Regions from separate parts of the Streptomyces sp. NPDC045022 genome, predicted to be linked through region 3. Evidence: riboswitches for the same ligand, from Rfam matches in the RefSeq annotation. Region 3 holds a riboswitch; each other region holds the start of a gene.
What was found. A riboswitch is a leader RNA that binds a small molecule or an ion and turns the genes downstream of it on or off. The one in region 3 is predicted to bind cobalamin.

Region 1 (5,443 bases), on a different contig from region 3:
CCGTCGTGGTGTCCGGCGCGGCGGGCGCGGTCGGCACCATCGCGGGCCAGATCGCGAAGGCCAAGGGGTGCCGGGTCGTGGGCATCGCCGGAGGCCCCGAGAAGTGCGCGTTGCTCACCGACGAACTGGGATTCGACGCGGCGATCGACTACCGCGCCGAGGACGTCAGGAAAGCGCTGCGCCGGGAGGCCCCCGACGGAATCGACGTCTACTTCGACAACGTGGGAGGAGACATCCTCGACGCCGCCCTGACCCGGCTGGCGATGCACGCGCGCGTCGTGATCTGCGGTGCGATCAGTCAGTACAACAACGCCACGCCGGTCAAGGGCCCCTCCAACTACCTCTCGCTGCTGGTGCGCCGCGCCCGCATGGAAGGCTTCGTCGTCTTCGACTACGCCCAGCGCTACGCACAGGCCGCGCAGGACATCTCCGCCTGGATCGGCGCCGGCCGCATCAAGGTCAAGGAACATGTGGTGAGGGGGAGCGTGGACGACTTCCCCGAGACGTTGCAGATGCTCTTCCGCGGAGAGAACGTCGGCAAGCTCGTCCTGGAACTGGCCTGACCGCTGCCCGGAGTGGGCGGCCGCGCCCCTGACCCCGCCGGAAGACAAGACGCGGTGGATCGCGGACCGCGATCCACTCGCCGGCCCGGCACGGTTCGGTCACGGCGACGGCCGCCACCGCTCTGCCGCACTTCGGCGCACATGCCCGAGCGGGACCACAAGGTCACTTGGTCGCGCCCTGCGCGAAGCCGTTGTTGATGTAGCGCTGGAGGAAGAGGAAGACGATCGCGGCCTCGTCGAGTGACACCTGGATCCCGCGGAAGCCGATGTCGTCGGGGTCGGCGTCGGCCTTCTCGGCCGCGTCGCGCATCTGCGTGATGGCCCATGAGCCCAGCTGCATGGTGGCGACCTTGCCCCGGGCGATCAGGCCTTACGAGGCTTCCCGGTTGGTGGTGTTGGGATCCTTCTCGGACAGGCCGTCCTTGACGATGTCGTGGAGCAGGGAGTCGATCGCGTTCAGCTCACCGCCCTGCTTCCAGGGGGAGACGGCGCCGGCGAGCTTGTCGCTGGCCTTGGCGTCGCAGGTGACGGAGCCGATGTTGTTGCTCCATGCGGTCAGCGGCCAGGCGTCCTTGAAGTCACCTGCACGCCGGCCTCGTCAGTGGGCGGCTGTCGCGTGCGCGGTCCTCTTGCGGGCGCGGTACGCGGCTGCCTTGCTCTTGTTGCCGCAGGACTCCATGCCGCACCACTGCCGGCGCGTGCCCCGCGAGCGGTCGATGTAGACGCGGGTGCACTCGGGGTTGCCGCACTCCTTGAGCAGAGGTACGTCCGGACCGCTCAGGAGTTCGATGGCGAGCCGTGCCACGGTGGACAGCGCCTCTTCGGGGGTTGCCGCCGTCCAGCGCCCGGACGGGGTGAGCTGAGGCACCGCGGGAGGCTTGCGTGCCGCGCTGTTCACCACGGCGAGTGCCCCGTTGTCGTACTCCCCGCCGAGTCGGCGGGCTGTGACCAGCCCGTGGATGGCTTCCCGTACGGCCGTCGCCTGCTCGACGTCGGTCTGCCGGCCGGGGGAGACCGCATCGACGATTCCCGACTCCAGGTACCAGGCGTCCAGCCTGTCCGGCGTCGCGAACATCTCGAGACGTGCCGAACGTCGAGCGCGGAGCGTCGCGGCGAAATCCAGGGCCGGGTTTCCGCAGACGAAGACGTGGTCGAGCGTCACATCACTATCCTGACAGGTGACTGCCCCTGCGCCAAGACCGCAAGGACGTCCTGGCGGTCCTGTCCGTGACGCTCTGGCGTGCCACGTCGATCTCCGCTCAGTGGGTGGCGGATCGAGCCTTCTGGCTCCGCGGGTGCCAGATTCCCAACCCGCCTTCATCACCTGTCAAGGTGGTTACGTGACGAGGCGGCAGGCAGTGCTCCCCGACCGGCCCTCGGTCGCCCCGGGTCATGGAGAGGGCGACTGATGGCCGCAGCGGCGAGATGCGCCCACTATGGATCTTGTGATGTTTGTCCGAGATGAGAGGATCAACTTTGGACGCGGCGCTCTCCCCGGCGCGTCCCCCTGGCCGCCGCAGTCTCCGTGCCGCATCGTGGACGGGGCTGTTGACCTGCGGGAAGACCGCTTCACCTGCTCTGCGCGCCGAAGCGGGTGCGTGGCGAGGTCGGCAGGTGGAAGGAGCGAGTGCGATGAGCCGAGCGAAGCAGCGTCCGGAGCCGGCGGATCGCCCGGAGGACAGGGCGTCCCGCCCGAGTGGGCTGATGGACCTGCTGGGTGTCGCCGCGGTGCTGCTGGAGGCCGACGGCCGGATCGACATGTGGAGTCCGCAGGCCGAGGAACTGTTCGGCTACACCCGCGGCGAAGCGGTCGGGCAGTACGCGGCGCCGCTGCTCCTCCACCCCGAACACCAGGACGCGGCGATCATGCTGTTCGCCGAGGTGATGGAGACCGGCCGGGGCTGGGCGGGGGCGTTCCCCGTCCGGCACAAGGACGGCAGCACCCGGATGGTCGAGTTCCGCAACATGCGGCTGACGGACAACCTCGGCGACCACTACGCCCTGGGGCTCGCCACCGACCGTTCCACGCTGCGGCAGGTGGAGCGGGACGTGGCTCTGTCCACCCGGCTGGTCACCCAGGCCCCGATCGGACTCTCCGTCCTGGACACCGACCTGCGGTACGTGGCCGTCAACCCGGCCCTGGCGTCGATGCACGGCGTCCCCGAGGCCGGCCACATCGGCCGGAGCCTGCGCGAGGTCCTCCCCGGCCCCCAGTTCCCGGCCGCGGAGGCCGGGATGCGGAAGGTCCTGGAGACCGGTGTCCCCGTGGTGGACCAGCAGGTCGTGGGTCGTACGCACGCCGACCCGGACGAGGACCACGCCTGGGCGGTGTCGTTCTATCGGCTCGAGGACCACCACGGGCGCGTGCTGGGCATCGCCAACGTGGTGGTGGACGTCACCGACCGGTACCGGGCAGCCCAAAAGGCCGACCGGGCCCAGCAGCGCCTGCGCCTGGTGGCCAACGGCTCGGCCCGCATCGGCACCACGCTGGAGGTGGAACGGACCGCACAGGAACTGGCTGACTTCCTCGTACCCGACCTGGCCGACATGGTGGCCGTGGACCTCCTGGACTCGGTACTGCAGACGGGGCGCGTGGACGTGGGCGAGGGTCCGGCGTTGTTCCGCGCCCTGGCGGTGAAGACCGCCTACCCCACCGAAGCCGCTCAGGCGATCGTGCCCCCCGGCCGCCTCACCGCCTACCACGCCGACCATCCGGCGTCCCATTGCATCCGCACCCGCCGCCCTCAGCTGATCACCCACCTGGAGGGTGGCGACCTCACCCGTATCGCCGCCGACTCCGACGCCGCCCGCCTGCTCGCCCGGGCCGGTGTCCACACCGACATGACGGTCCCCCTCATCGCCCGCGGACAGGTCATCGGTGTCATGGCGCTGGCCCGTGCCCGCAACCCCCTGCCGTTCGACGAGGACGACCTCACCCTCGCCTGCGAACTGGCCGCCTCCGCCGCGTTGAGCATCGACAACGCCATCCTGCACCAGCACATCCGGAGCGCCGCCGAAACCCTCCAGCGCAGCCTGCTTCCCCGACTCTCGCCGCGTCACCCCGGTCTGGAGGTCGCCGCCCGCTACCGGCCCGCGCAGGCCTTCAGCGAGGTCGGCGGCGACTGGTACGACGTCATCCCACTCGACCGGGACCGCACCGCCCTCACGGTCGGCGACGTCATGGGCAGCGGCATCCCGGCCGCCACCACCATGGGCCGCCTGCGCACCGCCACTTCCACCCTCGCCGACCTCGACCTCGACCCGGCCCGGATCCTCACCCACCTCGACAAGATCACTAGCGGTCTGGATCCCTACATCGCCACGTGCGTGTACGCGGTCTACGACCCGCATCACGCCCGATTGCACATCGCCTCCGCCGGCCACCTGCCCCCGGTGCTGGTGCGGGCCGGCAGACCGGCCGAACTCCTCGACCTGCCCACCGGCATCCCCCTGGGCGTCGGCGGTGTCGCCTTCGAGACCAGCACCCTCGACCTGAATCCCGGGGACCAACTCGTCCTGTACACCGACGGACTGGTCGAAACCCGTGACGACCCCATCGATGAACGCCTGAAGGACCTCCTGGGCCAGCTGTCACCGCCGTACCCCTCCACCGAGGAGACCTGCGAGCGACTTCTGCGGCAGCTCCGGGACCCGGCCGGCCATGACGACGTCGCCCTTCTCATCGCCCGCGCACAGCCACTGGCGACTGCCTGAAACGCCACCCGGGCCCCGCCACCGCTGACCCATGACACCCACCGCCCCCACAGGAACTCGCACTTGCCGGGAGAGGAAGATCACGCAAGGTGGCGCGGTCTTGGCGGGGCACCCGTCGCGCGGTACGGTCTGTCCGGTATCGACGACGGCGAGACGGAAGCCGGTGGGAATCCGGCACGGTCGCGCCACTGTATGCGAGATGCCTTCCGAGGCGTCGCGTGAGTCAGACCCGTGGCCGTCGTCCCCTGCACCACCGAGACGGGACGCGAACTCCCGGAGGAGGTTCTGCCATGGCGCAGACCGTCGCCCAGCCGACAGCCACCACTCCCGCCATCCCCGCCAAGCTGCCGCTGAAGGCGATAGCTCCCTGGGCGGTCTTCTTCGGCATCCTGATGCTGATCCTGCTGTACTTCGTCGGCGCCGAGCAGGGCGCCACCTCCGTGTTCAGCGGCACGGACGTCCACGAGTGGGTGCACGACGCGCGCCACCTGCTCGGCTTCCCCTGCCACTGACGCGAGGGACGCCGCACCCCCATGAACTCCGCAACGGTAAGACACCTCCTCGTGCGGGGCATGCTCGCCGGCCTGGCCGCCGGTGTGCTCGCCCTGATCGTCTCCTACCTCCTCGGTGAGCCGAACGTCGACAAGGCGATCAGCTTCGAGGACGCCCACTCCCACGAGCACGAGATGGAGGTCGTCTCCCGCTCCCTGCAGTCCACCGCCGGTCTCGCCACCGGTGTCCTCCTCTACGGGGTCGCCTTCGGCGGCATCGCCGCGCTGGCCTTCTCCTTCGCGCTGGGCCGCGTGGGCCGCTTCTCCCCGCGAGCGACCGCGCTGCTGCTGTCCGGCTGCGCACTGCTCGCCGTGTACGTGGTCCCGTTCCTGAAGTACCCGGCCAATCCGCCGTCGGTCGGCGACCCCGACACCATCGGCAAGCGGACCACCCTGTACTTCCTGATGATGCTGCTCAGTGTCCTCCTCGCGGTCGCCGCCACCATCCTGGGCAAGCGCCTGGCGCCCGGTCTGGGCACCTGGTGGGCGACCGTGGTCGCGGTGGCCTCCTTCGCCGTCGTGATCGGTCTGGCCTACGAGTTCCTGCCCGCCGTCAATGAGGTGCCGAAGGACTTCCCGGCCACCCTGCTGTGGCGGTTCCGCCTGTCCGCCCTG
Region 2 (5,443 bases), on a different contig from region 3:
GCCGGCGACGGCCACACCGCCTACGGCCGCGGCAGTACCTGCATCGACACGGCGATCAACACCTACCTGCTCCGCGGCACCCCGCCGAGCGCCCGAAAGCGCTGCTCATAGCCCCTACGCCCACCTCGGAGCCCACCGCTCCGAGGTGGGTACGAAGCACCCACGGAAACTGTGTAGACTTACCGTCGTTGCCGATCGCACCATGGTGCGGGCAGCGCGCCGCTTTAGCTCAGATGGCCAGAGCAACGCACTCGTAATGCGTAGGTCTCGGGTTCGAATCCCGAAAGCGGCTCACCTGAAACCCCAGGTCGGAAACGCTTTCGACCTGGGGTTTCCTCGTTCAGTGGACGCGACGGCGACGCTGAGAGCGGGCCGCGCGAGTGTCAGTGGTCTCAGAGCCGGTCGCGTTTGTGGCGGCGGATGGGCCGGCGGCGAGTCGGACATCGTCTGACCTGGCGCCTTCTCGTTCCGCGGACACCGCGATGGCGGCGGCGGGCGCGCGCCGCTCGGCTGTCCCTCAGGCTGACGAGGGGCAGGCTGCGCGCGCCTCGCGGCTCAGGCGCGGACGTCGTGCCAGGGCGAGCACTCCCGGTAGGTGCTGGTCACGATGCACCCCCGCAGCTTGTACGCGTGCCCCTCGGGGAGGTTGCCGGGGACGATCTTCATGTAGGGGGAGTCGTGGCCCCTGGTGGAGGCGATGCGGCCGTTGCTGAGCTCCGCCTCGATTCCCAAGCCGTCGGCGGCCACGTCCTTGGCGATGAGGGCGTCGCCCGGAATGTTGGGGGCGGGCTGCGGGTCGGCGTTCCAGCGGGCGTACCCGATCACGTCGCCCTTGGAATTGTGGATGGTGATGGTGTACGACCCGTCCGGGTCCATGGCGCTGGCAGTGCCGGCCCCCGTGGTGAGCGCCGCGCCGACGAGCATCGCGCCCATGCCGAGGATCGTGCCGACGCGCTTGTGTATAGGACGCATGTGTCCCCCTGTGTTTCTGTGTACGGCGGGTTGCCGCCGCGCTGCCTTGACGTACCGGCAACAGTGACGATCGGTCATGATCACTCTATAGACCGGCTGTTGCGTCCACCGCAGCGGCCTCGGTGTCGCGTCAAGCCGCGTCAAGTCGAGTCAGGCCGCGTCAAGCCGCGTCAGGCCGCGTCAAGCCGAGTGAGGCCGCGTCAGTGGCGTGAGACGCAGTGCTTCAGCAGTTCGGAGATCGATCCGTCGACGAGCCGGTAGCGCACGACGCGGCCGTCCTTCTGGCCCTCGACGATGCCCGCGGTCCGCAGCAGGCGCAGCGCCTGGGAGACGGCGGTGTCCCGCATCCCGGTGGCGACGGCGAGATCGGAGACGGCGATGGGGCCGGCCTCATGGAGGGCGAGCAGCAGGGACAGACGTCCGGGATCGGAGAGCAGCGAGAAACGGTCGGCCCAGGCGCGTACCCGCTCCGGCTCGCCGACGGCGGCGATGGCGTCACAGACCCGATGGCCGTCGATGGTGCGCTGCCCGGCACGTTCCGCGGGGACGAGATGCATGGGCCCATCATCGCAGCGGGCGGCCGCCACCTCCATACCTGACCAGCTGTGCAGCCTTGCAGCCGCCACCCGCCGCCGCCTAGGGTGAGCGGGCCGTGGTGTTCGGGAAGACCGGTGACAGCCCCTCAGGGCTCAATCCGGAGCGGCCCTCGCCACTGTGATCGGGAAGTTCCCGCCCCCTACACGCCACTGGCCGCACAGCCGGGAAGGCAGGGGCGGGCGCGTCGACCCGTCAGCCAGGAGACCGGCCACGGCATCACGAAGCTGATCCACGAGGTGCTGGAGCGTGAACGCATGACCGCGTCCGAAGGCGTGCCCGAAGCCGCCGCGACCCCCTCCTTCCGCTGGCGTCGCGAGGACACCGTCCGAACCGCGGGTCTCCTGGCCGTGATCGTCGCCCTGCACGTGGTCGCCTTCGGGATCCTGTTCCTGCTCGTGATCCCGAAGCACTACGAGGTCGGCACCAAGGCGTTCGGCCTCGGCCTCGGCATCACGGCGTACACGCTCGGCATGCGGCACGCCTTCGACGCGGACCACATCGCGGCGATCGACAACACCACCCGCAAGCTGATGGCCGACGGCAAGCGGCCGGTGTCGGTGGGCTTCTGGTTCGCGCTGGGGCACTCCAGCGTGGTGGTCGTCATGGCCGCGCTGGTCGCCGGCGGGGCGAAGCTCGCCGGCACCCTGATGAACGACGGCTCCCGGACCCACCAGGTCCTCGGCACCGTCGGCACCACGGTCTCCGGCAGCTTCCTGTACCTCATCGCCGCCCTCAACCTCGTCGCGCTCTTCGGCATCCTGCGCGTCTTCAAGGCGATGCGAGCCGGACGCTACGACGAGGCGGAGCTGGAGGCGCACCTCGACTCGCGCGGCTTCATGAACCGTCTCCTGGGCCGGCTCACCAGGTCCATCCGCCGCCCGGGCCAGATGTTCCCGCTCGGCTTCCTCTTCGGCATCGGCTTCGACACCACGACAGAGGTCCTGCTCCTGGCCCTGGCCGGCAACGGTGCCGCCGCCGGGCTCCCGTGGTACGCGGTGCTGTGCCTGCCGCTGCTGTTCGCGGCCGGCATGAGCCTGTTCGACACCCTCGACGGCACGTTCATGAACTTCGCCTACCAGTGGGCTTTCTCCAACCCGGTGCGGAAGGTGTTCTACAACCTCACCATCACCGGCCTGTCCATCGCCGTGGCCTTCTTCGTCGGCACAATCGAGCTGGTCGGCGTCCTGCACGACAAGCTCGGTCTGCACGATGACGTCACGGGCTGGATCGCGGCCCTGGACCTGGACAACGTCGGCTACGTCATCGTCGGCCTGTTCGTGGTCGTCTGGGCCGTGGCCATCGCGTACTGGCGCCTCGCCAGGGTCGAGGAGCGCTGGACCGTCCGCGCCGCCGACGCGGGCTGAGGAAGGCGAACTCCGGAGCCTCAGTGTCGCCGACGACGTGGGCCGACGGGGGAAGGGGAAGGAGGGCGTCGGCCCGCGAGCCCGCTCCTTCGCTGCGGACAAAATGGGAGCAAAGGCGCCGCAAAGTGAATCGGCGTCGGGTGAACCCGCGGACCTGAGGCAACATCTTGGTGAACGGCGGACGCCGCGCGGTCATGGCGCGGTGCCGCCGTCGGCCGGATGGGGTGAGGGACGTGGTGGAGCCGAGGATCGCCGTCGCCGTGGTGACCATGGGCAACCGGCCCACCGAGGTCGACGCCCTGCTGGAGTCCGTGGCCAAGCAGGACCTCGCCCCGGCCCGCATCGTGATCGTCGGCAACGGCTGCCGGCTGCCGGAGTTCGCCCGCAGGCTCTCCCTGCCCGGCGAGGTCACCACCATCGACGTGGAGGAGAACCTCGGCTGCCCGGGCGGCCGGAACGTCGCCCTCGCGCGGCTGCGGAAGTACGGGGACATCGATGTCGTCGTGGAGCTGGACGATGACGGACTGCTCGTCGACGCCGACGTGTTGCGGCGGGTGCGGGACCTGTACGCCGCCGATCCCCGCCTCGGCATCGTCGGCTTCCGTATCGCCGACGAGCACGGCGAGACCCAGCAGCGGCACGTGCCCCGCGTGGGGAAGTCGGATCCGATGCGCGGGGGGTACGTCACCGGGTTCCTCGGCGGCGGGCACGCCCTGCGCATGGCGATGCTGGCCGAGACCGGAGACTGGCCCGCCGAGTTCTTCTTCGCGCACGAGGAGACCGACCTCGCCTGGCGGGCCACCGACGCGGGCTGGACGATCCGGTACGCCCCCGAGCTGCTGCTTCGGCATCCCAAGACCTCACCGGCCCGGCACGCCATCTACTACCGGGTCAACGCCCGCAACCGCGTCTGGCTCGTCCGGCGCCGGCTGCCCCTGCCGCTCATCCCGGTGCACCTGGGGGTGTGGACGCTGTTCACCCTCGCCCGCACCCGCTCCCTGGCGGGGCTGAAAGCATGGTTCGGCGGGTTCCTCGAGGGGGTGCGGGAGCCGGCCGGTGAGCGGCGGCCCATGCGCTGGCGGACGGTGTGGCGGCTCACCCGGCTCGGACGTCCGCCGGTGATCTGAAGCGTGTGATCGGACCGTGTGATCTGAGCCGTGTGATCTGAGCCGTGTGATCTGAAGCCGTGTGATCTGAAGCCGTGTCATCCGAACCGTGCGCGGGCGCCGGGGCCGTGCAGGCGGGCGGCTGGACCGGAGGCTGAGCCGTACGGACGTCACCCGCAACTCACCGGTCGCAAGAGGGAGTCCGGCGGCCCGGCAAGGGGAACGGGACGGAGCCCCGGTCGTTCACCTCCGCCGACCGGGGCCCCTTGTGTCCCCGGATCCAGCCTGCGGCGACACTCCCCCGAGTTACGCGACTTACGCGCGCGCCGTCGAGCCGGATCCGATGGAATGATCACATCAGGATCCGCCAACGGATCGCTAACATGTGGCCAACGGTTCGATGGGCAACATGCGGCCAACGGTTCGACGGCGGGTCGCGGTCCGGTTGGCCGGAAGTCGCCCGGCGGCAGCGGAAGAAGCCGTGGGACGGGTGGAATCCGGAGCCGGATCGGTGAACAGAAGGTGGCGGGAAACCGTTGTGGACAGGGCGGGAATGCGCCAGGGAACGGCGGGCGCACGCCCGCCGGGGAGCGCGGCCGGTCCCGGCCGTGCGGGAAGGCAGTGGGGCTTGATGCGGCGGTACGAGCTGCGGTTCGGACTGCTGGGACCGCCCGTCCTCTACGACCGACCGCCGTACGAGATCTCGTACGACACCCTCGGCGGCGCTTCGGTCGAATCCGCCGCCGGCACCCGCGACAGTGCTTCCGTCGATGCCGCCGACGACAGCCCCGGCGATGCTTCCGTCGATGCCGCCGACGACAGCCCCGGCGATGCTTCCGTCAAGGCCGCAGACGACGCCCCCGACGACGGCGTCCGTACCATCGGCAGTCCCAAAGTGCGGGCCCTGCTCGCCGCCCTGCTGCTGGAGGCCGGCCGGGTCGTGTCGGTCGAGTCCCTGAAGGACGCCCTGTGGGGTGGGGCGCCACCCGTCTCCGCGCAGGCATCCCTGCACAACCACGTCACCCGGTTGCGCCGGCTCCTGGACGACCCCGACCGGCTCAAGGCCGTACCGCCGGGATACCTGCTGCGTGTGGACCACGGCGAGTTGGACGTGCACGTGTTCGACGGCCGGGTCAACGAGGCCCGTGCCGCGCACGCCCTGCGGGACTGGCCGGGCGTCGTGCGTGCCTGCACGGCCGCGCTCACGCTCTGGCGCGGTACCCCGCTCAGCGGGCTCCCCGCCGACCTCGGCGGCTACGCCCTCGTGCAGCGCCTGGAGGAAGCGCGGCTGCTCCTGCTCGAGTGGCGCTACGACGCGGAACTGGCCCTTGGCGGGGCCCGGTTGACCGCGCTGGTCCCCGAGCTGGCGGCCCTCGTCGCCGAGTATCCACTGCGCGAGGCGTA
Region 3 (5,443 bases):
AATCCCCGCTTCGCACGGCAGTACGGCGGCGCGCGCGGCGCGGGCCTGGTGCGGGGCGCGTACCACTTCGCGCGGCCGGACGAGTCCTCCGGCGCCCGGCAGGCGGTGTACTTCGTACGGCACGGCGGCGACTGGCGGGCGGACGGCTGGACGCCGCCGCCCGCGCTGGACGTCGAGTACAACCCGTACAGCAAGAAGGACAAGTGCTACGGACTGGGCAAGCAGCGGATGGTCCGCTGGATCCGGTCCTTCAGCGACGGGATCGAGCGCGAGGCCGGCCGCCGCCCGGTGATCTACACGACGACTCAGTGGTGGAAGCTCTGCACCGGCGACAGCCACGCCTTCTCCTCCACGCACCCCCTGTGGATCGCCCGCCACGGCACCTCGCGGCCGGGGGCGCTGCCGGGCGGCCGGCGGTTCTGGACGTTCTGGCAGTACGGAACCAAGGGCGGAGTGCCGGGTGACCAGAATCTCTTCAACGGGTCGGCGGCCCGGCTGTGGTCCTTCGCGCGGAGCCAGTGACCAAGGGACGCTTGGGGCGACAGAGACAAACGGAACCCCACTCGCTCGTTACTGACACCCTGATGCCCGTCTCAGTTCATCTTCCGTTCACCCAGGTTGCCTACGTTCGACCCGCCAATGACCTCGAACGATTGCCTGGGTAAATGGAAAGCTTCTCGCTGATCCTCGCGATTGTGGTGGTAACCGCACTCGCGTTCGATTTCACGAACGGTTTCCACGACACCGCGAACGCGATGGCCACCACCATCTCGACAGGCGCTCTCAAGCCCAAGATCGCGGTGACCATGTCCGCCGCCCTCAACCTTGTGGGCGCCTTCCTCTCGGTGGAGGTCGCGAACACGATCTCCAAGGGTCTCGTCGACGAGACCGGCATCCGTCCCGAGGTCATCTTCGCCGCCCTGGTCGGCGCGATCCTCTGGAACCTGCTGACCTGGCTGGTGGGCCTCCCGTCCAGTTCCTCCCACGCCCTGATGGGCGGCCTGATCGGCGCCACCGTCGCCTCCGCGGGCTTCGGGGCCGTGCACGGCGAGGTCCTGGTCACCAAGGTGCTGCTGCCTGCGGTCGCCGCGCCGATCGTGGCGGGCGTCGCGGCCATGCTGGCCACCCGCTTCTCCTACGGCATCGGCGGCAAGGCCGAGGGCGAGGCCACCCGCAAGGGCTACCGCGCCGGCCAGATCGCCTCCGCCGGCCTGGTCTCCCTCGCCCACGGCACCAACGACGCCCAGAAGACGATGGGCATCATCACCCTCGCCCTCGTCGCGGGCGGCTCCATAGCCCCCGGCTCCAACCCTCCCACCTGGGTGATCCTCTCCGCGGGCCTGGCGATCGCGCTCGGCACCTATATCGGCGGCTGGCGCATCATCCGCACCATGGGCAAGGGTCTGACCGACCTGGAGCCGCGCCAGGGCTTCGCCGCCCAGACCAGCGCCGCGACCGCCATCCTGACCTCCGCCCACCTCGGCTTCTCCCTCTCCACCACTCACGTCGTCTCCGGCTCGGTGATGGGCGCGGGCCTGGGCCGCAAGGGCGGTGTGGTCCGCTGGTCCACCGCGACCCGTATGTTCGTCGCCTGGGCGCTGACCCTGCCGGCCGCCGCGCTGGTCGGCGCGGGCGCCGAGTCCGTCACGGACCTGGGTGACTGGGGCACCGCCGCCGTCGCCGTCTTCCTGATCGCCGCGAGCGCCGCGATCTGGAAGCTCTCCCGCCGTGAGGTCGTCGACCACACGCACGTCGTCACCGAGACCGAGGAGCCGGCCGGCGTGGTGACCACCGCCATCGCCGCCGTGGCCCCGCCCCCGGCGGGCGCGGTCACCGAGGGCCTGACGGCCACCATCCCGGCCCCGGCCGCCGACCCGGCCCTCGCCGCCCCGGCGACCCCGCCGGCCGCCGCGGTCTGATCCCGAGCACCCGTTCACCAAGGAAGCATCATGAAGATCGACTGGGCGGCCCTCGGCTCCGTCTTCGGCGTCAGCCTCGTGGTCACCGTGGGCCTGGTGGCCCTGTTCACCCTCGGCATCAAGGGCCTGTCCCGGCGCGAGCAGGCCGCGGCCCGGGGCGACTCCGCCGCCCTCGCCGTCACCGGCGCCTACGTCTGCTTCGCGACCTGCGCGGCGGCGGTGGCGTACGGCATGTACCTGATCGTGGCCAAGGCCTGACCGAGCACCCGAGGCTCCCCTCCAGCCGCTGCCGGAGGGGAGCCTCTGGCATGTCCTCACGCCCCACGGTGTGGGGATCGGCACACTCTCCCCACGCAGGTCAACAGCAAGTTGACGGCCGTTCCGGGCGCATGGTGGACTGCCCAGGCCATGTACGGCGGCAGAAGAGGAAGCCGGTGCGAATCCGGCGCGGTCCCGCCACTGTCACCGGGGAAGAACCCCCCGGGAGCCAGGAACTCTCGCCGCCGCATCTCGTCGAACCAGGGCGCGGACACCCTGAGTGAGGACATAGATCGCCATGCTCGGCTGCCGAAGGACCAGTACCAGGCCCGCTCCTGTGCCCACGGCCGGCTGAGCCGATGGGTGCCGATCGCTCCTACGCGTACGGCGCCGCCGCCGGTCTCCTCGGTGACCTGCTCCTCGGTGATCCACGCCGCGGGCATCCGGTCGCCGCGTTCGGACGGGCGGCCGCGGCCGTGGAACGCGTGTTGTGGCACGACCACCGCGGCTGGGGCACGCTGCACACCACCGTGTGCGCCGGTGGCGCCGTCGCCCTGGGCGCGCTGGCCGCACGCGTCGTACGCCCCTCCCCCGCCGCCTCCGTCGCGCTGACCGCCGCCGCCACCTGGGCCGTCGTCGGCGGTACCTCGCTCGCCCGGGAGGCCCGCACCATCGGGCGGGCCCTGGAGGCCGGGGACGTGGAGGCGGCCCGCGCGCGGCTGCCCCATCTGTGCGGCCGGGACCCGCAGGCGCTGGACGCCGACGGGATCGCCCGGGCCGTGGTCGAGTCGGTCGCCGAGAACACCTCCGACGCCGTCGTGGGCGCCCTGGTGTGGGGTGCGGTGGGCGGGGTGCCGGGGCTGCTGGGGTTCCGGGCGGTCAACACCCTCGACGCGATGGTCGGTCACAGGTCGCGACGTTTCCGGCGCTACGGCTGGGCCTCCGCCCGCCTCGACGACCTCGCCGGCTGGCCGGGGGCCCGGCTGACCGCCGTCCTCGCCGTGCTCGCCGGCCCCGATCCGCGCGGTGCCGTACGGGCCTGGCGGGCCGACGCGTCCCGGCACCCGAGCCCCAACGCCGGGCCCGTGGAGGCCTCGTTCGCGGGTGCCCTCGGCGTGCGCCTGGGCGGGACGCTCTCCTACGGCGGCCGGGTCGAACACCGCCCCCTGCTCAACGGGGAGTCCGGGCGTGCCGTCCGGGTCACCGACATCGACCGGGCCGTACGGCTCTCCCGCCGCGTCGGCCTGCTCGCGCTCGGCGCCACGGTCGCCGCGCGCCGACTCGTGAAGGGACGTGGGAAGTGAGCGGGGGTCTCCTCGTCGCCGGCACCACCTCCGACGCCGGCAAGAGCGTCGTGACGGCCGGGATCTGCCGGTGGCTGGTGCGCCAGGGCGTGAAGGTCGCGCCGTTCAAGGCGCAGAACATGTCCCTCAACTCGTTCGTGACCCGGGAGGGCGCGGAGATCGGGCGGGCGCAGGCCATGCAGGCCCAGGCGTGCCGGGTCGAGCCGACCGCGCTGATGAACCCGGTGCTGCTCAAGCCGGGCGGCGAGCAGAGCAGCCAGGTGGTGCTGCTGGGCAGGCCGGTGGGCGAGTTGAGCGCGCGCGGGTACCACGGTGGGCGGCAGCAACGACTCCTCGGCACGGTGCTGGAGTGTCTGGCCGAGTTGCGGGGCACGTATGACGCGGTGATCTGTGAGGGGGCGGGAAGTCCGGCCGAGATCAATCTGCGCCGGACCGACATCGTCAACATGGGGATCGCGCGGAACGCGCGGCTGCCCGTGCTGGTGGTGGGGGACATCGACCGCGGGGGCGTCTTCGCCTCCTTCTTCGGCACGGTCGCGCTGCTCTCGCCGGAGGACCAGGAGCTGGTCGCCGGGTTCCTGGTGAACAAGTTCCGCGGGGACGTCTCCCTGCTGGAGCCCGGCCTGGACATGCTGCGCGGACTCACCGGGCGGCACACGTACGGAGTCCTGCCCTTCCGGCACGGGCTCGGCATCGACGAGGAGGACGGGCTGCGGGTGTCGCTGCGGGGGACCGTCCGGGAGTCGACCGTCGCTCCCCCAGTCGGCGAGGACGTGCTGCGGGTCGCCGTGTGCGCGATCCCGCTGATGTCCAACTTCACGGACGTGGACGCGCTGGCCGCCGAACCGGGTGTCGTGGTGCGGTTCGTGGACCGCCCGGAGGAGCTGGCGGACGCGGACCTGGTCGTGATCCCGGGGACCCGGGGCACGGTCCGGGCGCTCCAGTGGCTGCGGGAACGGGGGCTCGCCGACGCCCTCGTGCGCAGGGCCGCCGAGCGACGGCCGGTGCTCGGCATCTGCGGCGGCTTCCAGATCCTCGGCGAGCACATCGAGGACGAGGTCGAGTCGCGGGCCGGTGAGGTCCCCGGGCTCGGCCTGCTTCCCGTAAGGGTGCGGTTCGCCCGCGAGAAGACCCTGACCCGGCCGGCCGGGGAGGCCCTCGGCGAGCGGGTCGAGGGGTACGAGATCCATCACGGGGTCGCCGAGGTCTCCGGTGGTGACGCCTTCCTGGACGGCTGCCGGGTCGGCCAGACGTGGGGCACCCACTGGCACGGCTCGCTGGAGTCGGACGGCTTCCGGCGGGCCTTCCTGCGCGAGGTGGCCGCCGCCGCGGGCCGCCGCTTCGTACCGGCGCCGGACACCTCCTTCGCCACGCTGCGCGAGGAGCAGCTCGACCGGCTCGGCGACCTGATCGAACAGCACGCGGACACGGACGCGCTCTGGCGGCTCATCGAGTCGGGCGCGCCGCAAGGACTGCCTTTCATTCCACCGGGAGCGCCCGCATGAGCACAGTGTTGTTGTTGTCGACCGCCGACACGGATCTGCTGGCGGCCCGGGCCTCCGGCGCCGGGTACCGGATCGGCAACCCGACCCGGGTCGACGTGGCCGGGGAGCTGCCGGGCCTGGTCGAGGGCGCGGACATCGCCGTCGTACGGCTGCTGGGCGGCAAGCGTGCCTGGGAGGACGGGCTGGCCGCGCTGAAGGCGTCCGGGGTGCCGACCGTGCTGCTGGGCGGCGAGGCCGTCCCCGACGCCGAGCTGATGGCCGAGTCGTCCGTGCCGGCCGGAGTGGTCGCGGAGGCGCTGAAGTACCTGGTCGAGGGCGGCCCCGCGAACCTGCTGGAGCTGTCCCGGTTCCTGTCCGACACCGTACTGCTGACCGGTGAGGGCTTCGAGGAGCCGCGCAAGATGCCGGAGTACGGTGTGCACGGCGCGTACGAGCTGCGGGACGGCCGTCCGACCGT

Region 1: it holds a riboswitch for cobalamin, as region 3 does, so the genes downstream of both, AC07C1_RS02040 (CbtB domain-containing protein) here and AC07C1_RS20335 (cobalamin biosynthesis protein) in region 3, are expected to answer to the same signal.
Region 2: it holds a riboswitch for cobalamin, as region 3 does, so the genes downstream of both, nicT (Nickel transporter NicT) here and AC07C1_RS20335 (cobalamin biosynthesis protein) in region 3, are expected to answer to the same signal.

Annotation. Positions count from the first base shown of each region.
Region 1 is NZ_JBWKIR010000001.1:479,652-485,094, forward strand. Features, by position in the region: gene AC07C1_RS02020 (NADP-dependent oxidoreductase) at 1-563, shown strand, start outside; gene AC07C1_RS02025 (hypothetical protein) at 727-903, opposite strand; gene AC07C1_RS02030 (CGNR zinc finger domain-containing protein) at 1,162-1,725, opposite strand; gene AC07C1_RS02035 (SpoIIE family protein phosphatase) at 2,196-4,277, shown strand; cobalamin riboswitch at 4,386-4,531, shown strand; gene AC07C1_RS02040 (CbtB domain-containing protein) at 4,568-4,789, shown strand; gene AC07C1_RS02045 (CbtA family protein) at 4,811-5,443, shown strand, end outside.
Region 2 is NZ_JBWKIR010000017.1:68,042-73,484, forward strand. Features, by position in the region: gene AC07C1_RS27150 (alpha/beta hydrolase) at 1-111, shown strand, start outside; tRNA gene AC07C1_RS27155 (tRNA-Thr) at 219-292, shown strand; gene AC07C1_RS27160 (hypothetical protein) at 556-972, opposite strand; gene AC07C1_RS27165 (ArsR/SmtB family transcription factor) at 1,173-1,529, opposite strand; cobalamin riboswitch at 1,609-1,796, shown strand; gene nicT (Nickel transporter NicT) at 1,824-2,933, shown strand; gene AC07C1_RS27175 (glycosyltransferase family 2 protein) at 3,167-4,060, shown strand; gene AC07C1_RS27180 (BTAD domain-containing putative transcriptional regulator) at 4,671-5,443, shown strand, end outside.
Region 3 is NZ_JBWKIR010000010.1:245,311-250,753, reverse strand. Features, by position in the region: gene AC07C1_RS20350 (lysozyme) at 1-522, shown strand, start outside; gene AC07C1_RS20345 (inorganic phosphate transporter) at 666-1,919, shown strand; gene AC07C1_RS20340 (hypothetical protein) at 1,950-2,177, shown strand; cobalamin riboswitch at 2,296-2,438, shown strand; gene AC07C1_RS20335 (cobalamin biosynthesis protein) at 2,537-3,481, shown strand; gene AC07C1_RS20330 (cobyric acid synthase) at 3,478-4,986, shown strand; gene cobN (cobaltochelatase subunit CobN) at 4,983-5,443, shown strand, end outside.